2 regions of the Bradyrhizobium sp. 155 genome follow, and region 1 is predicted to be linked to the other one. Evidence: riboswitches for the same ligand, from Rfam matches in the RefSeq annotation. Region 1 holds a riboswitch; the other holds the start of a gene.
What was found. Region 1 has a riboswitch for cobalamin ahead of IVA93_RS24320 (TonB-dependent receptor). Riboswitches for the same ligand answer to the same signal wherever they lie in the genome.
Positions count from the first base shown of each region.

Region 2: it holds a riboswitch for cobalamin, as region 1 does, so the genes downstream of both, metE (5-methyltetrahydropteroyltriglutamate--homocysteine S-methyltransferase) here and IVA93_RS24320 (TonB-dependent receptor) in region 1, are expected to answer to the same signal.

Region 1 covers NZ_CP064704.1:4,984,938-4,988,322, forward strand. The annotation lists gene IVA93_RS24320 (TonB-dependent receptor) at 1-1,230, opposite strand, end outside; cobalamin riboswitch at 1,348-1,549, opposite strand; gene IVA93_RS24325 (histidine phosphatase family protein) at 1,622-2,194, shown strand; gene cobT (nicotinate-nucleotide--dimethylbenzimidazole phosphoribosyltransferase) at 2,195-3,247, opposite strand; gene cobF (precorrin-6A synthase (deacetylating)) at 3,263-3,385, opposite strand, start outside.
Region 2 covers NZ_CP064704.1:6,708,711-6,712,095, forward strand. The annotation lists gene metE (5-methyltetrahydropteroyltriglutamate--homocysteine S-methyltransferase) at 1-2,058, opposite strand, end outside; cobalamin riboswitch at 2,159-2,357, opposite strand; gene IVA93_RS32155 (IS701 family transposase) at 2,433-3,385, shown strand, end outside.

The DNA of each region.
Region 1 (3,385 bases):
GCGCTCACGATCGACCATGTTGGTCCCGGAATTGAACGCCTCGATCTCATTGTTGAACCATGTGCGCTCAGCTCCGTAAGCATAGGCTTGACTTTTCAGCGTCAGGTCGGGCGCCAGATTCAGCTCGAAACCGCCGCGCAGCCACACCTCCTTCGCCACGTTCCTGTTGTCGAGGACGTTGTAGTTAGTATTGAAGGTGCGGTCGTCGATCGTGACGGCACCGAGATCGGTTTTGTTGTAGTTCGAGACGTAATTGCCGGAAACGATCCCCGTCGTCGCATGCGAGCCGCTGAAGGCAATCGGCACCAGCGGCGCACCCCAATAGGCTTTCGAGCGATCTTCCCGATACTCGATCGCGCCCCAGACCTTGAGGCTGTCGGAGATGCGGTAGTTGAGCTGGCCGGAGACATCGAGCGTCTTGGTGTTGGTGTCGTCGGCAAAGCCGTTGAGCGAGGAACGGCTGACGTCGAAGCGGTAGTCCAGCCCCTGCACATTGGTGCTGCCGCCCGAGCCGTAATGCGCCCGGAACGAGTTCAGCGAGTCCCAGGAGAAATCTGCCTCGTTCCGGATCGGACCGGTGTGCGGCTGCTTGGTGACGAAGTTGATCGCGCCGCCGGCGGCGCCCTCGCCCGACATCAGCGACGCCGGACCCTTCAGGAATTCGACTGCCTCCAGATTGGCCGTGTCCATGATCCGCGAGGTCATGTTCTGCGGACCGATCTTGATGCCGTTATAGAGCGTGTTGATCTGGCTGTTGGTGAAGCCGTGCATGGAGAAAGCCGAAGGCTCGGCCGGATTGTCGCCGGCTGTGACGCCCACCGCTCCCTGCGCAACGTCGGACACGGTGCGGTAGCCCTGCTCGCGCATGGTTGCGGCCGAGATCACCTCCACGGTCGCGGGCGTTTCTCGCACGGTCAGGCCGAGGCGCGAAGCGCTTTCGGCGACGGCATTGGTGTTGAGCGGCGTCTGTGCCGCCGTGGTCGGCGCGACGGGCTTGGGCACTGCGGATGCAGTCTCCGGCCGGCGCGCTGCTGCGCGGCGTGAGCGCTGCGCGTCCCGTCCGGCCGGCTTGGCCTGCCTGCGGGATTGTGGCGCCGACACCTCGACGGGCGGCAGTGGCTCGCGGGCCTGCTGCGCCAAGGCCGCTGGCATGTCGATGGCGACGAAAGATGTGAGAGCGGCGGATGCCAGTAGGAAACGGCGTGGTCGTACAATACGAAGGGAATACACGGTCTTGGACCTCGGAGTGACGTCAGTGGCACGTCACCGCGAACCAGGGTCCCATCGTCCGGCTTGTCAGCCTTCCGGTGAAGCCGAATGTCTGTACTCCCCGACCGACATCTTCGCGTGTGACCACGGCTGACGGCAGGTCTCCTGGCTTGCGGGTCAGTACCTTGCATCGCCTTCCCGGGACCGAGATACCCAGTGGCTCGTGACGCAAGATTCGCCGCTTACAGTTGCGGGGGCAGCCACGGCATTGGGGACAACGTCCCCGCACCGCATTCCCTTTTCATCCCCTCTCGGGGAAACCGTCGCGAGCATCTAGGATTACGATCCAGACAGAGTCAATGTGCCAGTTGCGGCGCTATTGCCACAACGACCAGTTTCCTTGGAGAAAAGCATGGAAGGCGAGACCTTCCTCTGGCTGATACGGCACGCGCCCGTCGATGGCGTTTCGGGGATCATCCATGCAGCCGACGCGCCGGCCGATCTCGGTGCTCGCGCGCAGCTGGAGGCGCTGCGCCAGCGCTTGCCGCGGGACGCCGCGAGCTATGCGAGCCCGTCGCGGCGCACCGTCGAAACGGCCCGCGCGCTGGGACTCGAGCCGCTGCAGCTGGACGAATTCAGCGAGCAAGACTTTGGCGACTGGACCGGCCGTCGGCATGACGAACTCGCCGCGACCGGTGGCGAGGCCTATGCACGGTTCTGGAGCGATCCGGCGCGCGGACGGCCGCCCGGCGGCGAAAGCTTTGAGGAACAGGTCGCGCGGGTCCGCCTGGGTTTGTCGAAGATCGGCACCGGGGCCGCAACGCTCGTCGTGCATTCCGGCACGATCCGGGCGGCGCTGTGCATCGCGCTCGACCTGACGCCACAAGCGGCCCTGCGCTTCATGATCGATCCGCTGTCGCTGACCAGGATTGACCGGCTCGCGACCGGCTGGCGCGTCGTCTCCGTCAATCAGCGGACGATTTGATCAGGCCGGACGATCAGGCACATTGGCCTGCGCAAAGGTCGCCATGCCGTTGTGGAGCGCGCAGGCCGACCGCACCAGCGGCAGCGCGATGGCCGCGCCCGATCCTTCGCCGAGCCTGAGATCCAGGCTGATCAGCGGCTGCACGTTCAGCGCGCGCAGCACCAGCCGATGCCCCTGCTCCGCCGACTGGTGCGAGGCCAGCAGGAACAGCTGGCACGAAGGGTTGAGCCGCACCGCCGCCAGCGCCGCGACCGACACGATGAAGCCGTCGATCAACACGGGGATGCGGTGCTGTGCAGCCGCGATAACGGCACCGCAGATGGCGGCGATCTCGAGACCGCCGACGGCGCACAGGATCTTTTCGGGCGCAGCGCCCGCAACGTCATGGCGTGCGATTGCAGCGTCGATCACCCGCGCCTTGTGCACACGGCCGGCCGCGTCGATGCCGGTACCGCTGCCCGCGATCTCCGCGGCGCTCACGCCGAGCAAGCCGGCCGCGATCGCCGCCGATGTCGTGGTGTTGCCGATGCCCATCTCGCCGAAGATCAGAAGATCGGGCTGCCCGGCCTGTGCGCGCGTCACCGCACGTCGGCCGGCTTCGAACGCAAATGCCAGCTCCGTGGGGGTGAGCGCAGCTTCGACGCTGAAATCGCGCGTACCGCTGCGCGGCTTGTCGGTCACGATTCCAGCCATCTCCTCCTGCGCCAGCGTGCCGGCGTCGACGACCTCCAGGCTGGAGCCCAGCTCACGCGCGAGCACCGAGATCGCGGCACCGCCGGAGGCAAAATTCGCCAGCATCGCGATGGTCACTTCCTGCGGATAGGCCGAGACGCCCTGCGCGACGATGCCGTGATCGCCGGCGAAAATGATGATCGGCACCCGCGCCGCGCGCGGCCGCTCGGTTGCTTGCAGGCCCGCGAGCTCGATCGCGAGCTGCTCGAGCCGGCCGAGCGCGCCGGTCGGTTTCGTCAGTTGCGCCTGCCGCGCGACCGCCGCCTCGCGGTGGACTGCGGAGATGTCGGGGCATTGTTGGGTGACCCATTCAGGGAGCATGCTGCCTCGCTTGCCTCACGGCCTGCGCTTGAGGATGTAACTGTCCATGATCCAGCCGTGCCGTTCGCGCGCCTCTTGCCGCACGGCGACGATGCGCGGGCCGATCTCGGCCAGCGCGCCGGACATCACGATCTGATC
Region 2 (3,385 bases), 1.7 Mb from region 1:
AGAACGCGACGTCTCGATTGAAATGACGTCGGCATCCATTGCTGCGATCGCATCGATGATTTCGTTGAACTCGGAATAACACATGTGAGTATGGATCTGAGTTCCGTCGGCGACCACGGAGGAGCAAAGGCGGAAGCTGTCCACCGCCCAATCTAGATAGTTCTTCCACTGCGATTTGCGTAGCGGCAATCCCTCCCGCAACGCAGCCTCGTCGATCTGGATCATGGTCGCTCCAGCCGCCTCAAGGTCGATGACCTCATCTCGGATCGCGAGAGCGATCTGTCGGCATGTCTCGCGCCGCGAGATGTCGTCACGGACAAACGACCAGTTCAGGATGGTCACCGGTCCGGTCAGCATAGCCTTGACGGGTTTTTTGGTCAGAGACTGCGCATAGCGCCACCATTCAACGGTCATGGGCTTCGGCCGGGAGACATCTGCGAACAGGATAGGCGGACGAACGTACCGCGAGCCATAAGACTGAACCCATCCATGCTTGGTAAAAGCGAAGCCCAACAGCTGCTCGGCAAAGTATTGAACCATGTCATTGCGCTCGAACTCACCGTGTACGAGCACGTCCAGGCCGATATCTTCCTGCCACTTCACGGTACGGGCTGTCTCCGCTTTCAGAAGCTGCTCGTACTGCGTGTCATTCAACGTTCCCCGCGCATGAGCCGCGCGCGCATTCCGGACATCGGCCGTTTGCGGGAAGGATCCGATGGTTGTCGTTGGGAACATCGGCAAAGCGAACGCGACGCGCTGGACGTCGGCACGCTGGGTGAACGCACTGCGACGGCGAAGCATGCTATCGTCGATCGCGGCGATTCGTCCGGCGACATTCGCATTGTGGATCTCGGGCGATGTTTCGCGGGTGACGGCTGCCTCCTCCGTAAGCGCAAGTTCATCGGCCACCTCGGCAGCATGGCCGGCCAGCGCTTTGCCCAATATCGAAAGTTCCTTGATCTTCTGAACTGAGAACGCCAGCCATGTCTTCAGATTGGGATCGAGATCGGTCTCTAGCTCAATGTCGATCGGAACATGAAGCAGCGAGCAGGAAGGAGCAATCTGAACACGGTGCCTGCCCAATTTTTGGACCATAGGAGCAAGTTGGTCGAGCAGCGCCGGAAGATTGGAGCGCCACACGTTCCGACCATCAACGACGCCTAGTGAGACCACGAGATCTCTACGGGTTGTGGCGACAATTGCGTCCAACTGGTCAGGTGCCCGAACCAGATCCACATGAAGCCCGGCAACGGGCAAGGCCAAGGTTGTTTCAAGATTGTCGCCGATAGCCCCGAAATATGTGGCCAGCATGATTTTAAGGGCCGGCACAAGCTTTGCGAAATGAGCATAGGCCCGGCGGACAGCCGCCCGCGATGCTTCGTCGACGTCCATCACTAGGCATGGCTCGTCCAGCTGAACCCATTCAGCACCGCGCGAGGATAGTTCGCGGAGAACATCGACATAGACTGGGAGGAGCCGATCGAGCAGCGACAGCGGATTGAATGCGGGATTTGCGCTTTTGCCAAGCTTCAGGAAAGTGACTGGGCCAACTAGGACGGGGCGCGTTTGGTAGCCGAGGCTTTTTGCCTCCTCATATTCCTCGATCGGCTTTCGAGAGGAATACTTAAAGATCTGATCCCGGTGAAATTCCGGCACCATGTAGTGGTAGTTGGTATCGAACCACTTCGTCATTTCCTGTGCGGCTACGCCAGGCCCATGCTGAGCGTGACCACCGTCCTGAGCGCCACGCGCCATGGTGAAGTAGGTCTTGAGCGACACAGGACCTTCGGTCCAGCCGTAGACGTCGGGAATGGCGCCGACCATTAGGCTGGTATCGAGCACATGATCGTAAAACGAGAAGTCATTCGAAGGAATGACGGTCGCACCGCGGGATTTCTGCCGTGCCCAATTAGCGGCACGAAGTCCACTCCCCGCCTCGAGGAGCTCGGCTTCGCTGGAGTTTCCCGCCCAGTACCTCTCGAGCGCGACTTTGAGTTCGCGTCGTGGGCCGATGCGTGACGTCCCCAGTGTGGCAACGGGAAGCGAAAGAAAAGACATAGCTCAGACCCCATGATTGGGGCAAAGGCCATGGCGGACGCATGCAGCGAATATCGCGTGAGCGACAGCTGCTTGGCGCACACCGGGACACCCCGCCCGTGGACGATATATTGTCGAGGCAGGTCTCCTGGCTCGCGGGTCGTCGCTGCTGTCCGGCCTTCCCGAAGCCGCATGGCTTCAGTGACTTCGTTGGACAGCGGCTCGCCGCTTACAGTTGCGGGGGCAGCGCCGGCATTGCACCGGCTTCCCTCTTAGCTCCGGATCAAACGAATCCGAAGACCACGACGACTGGCATTAGGCGCACGAGGATCGATCCGTCAACCTACTAGCATTACAGTTGCTTTTGTTGCGGGCTTCTGAATCCATGGGCAACCATGATTCGAATGTCGTGGGCGCGGGCCGCGTCGGTTGAGGCGACGCTTGCGTTGTGGGCGGCGTCGCTTCGAGAGATCAAGCAACGGATACGTCCGTTGTTCACGCAAGAGCGTGTTGCGACGAATGCAGGTCTGTTCCTGGAAGGTCTGCTCGGAGATGAGCAGCGCAAGACCGGTTGGATGCGCGCGGAGGCGGCTGGCGATCCCGGCCCATGGCGGCAGCAGGCGATTCTGGGTCGTGGAGACTGGGACGCTGATGCCCTGCGCGATATCGTGCACGACTATGTCATCGAGCATTTGGCGGATGACGATGCGGTGCTCGTGATCGACGAGACCGGTTTTCTCAAACAGGGCAAAGCGTCATGCGGAGTGGCGCGGCAATACACTGGTTCGGCAGGAAAGATCACGAACTGCCAGATCGGCGTCTTCGCTGCCTACGTTTCGCGTCATGGCCATGCGTTCATCGATCGCGCGTTGTATCTTCCGAAGGAATGGACCGACGATCCAGATCGTCTGGAAGCCACATATGTGCCTGCCGATGTCGGCTTTGCGACCAAACCAAAGCTTGCGACGAGAATGATCGCACGCGCGATAGCCGGGTCTGTACCATTCAAGTGGGTTGCCGGTGATACCGTCTACGGTGTTGGCAACATCGAACAGCAACTACGTCGGGCAGGCAAAGGCTACGTGCTTGGGGTCAGCAGCGCTCATGTGTTTCGATCCTGGGGCAAGCGACCGCCGGTCGCCGGTACGGCTGCAGACCTCGCCCGGACGCGGCGCTCATCCGACTGGAAGCGCCTGTCGGCGGGAGCCGGAACCAAAGGACCGCGGCTGCACGATTGGTGTTATCTCGAATTGGCGGATCTCGAGGCCGAGCAGTCCAACAGTGCAAATGACGGTTTGTGGACACGCGGTCTACTGATCCGTCGTCGCATTGCCGATGATGACCTCGC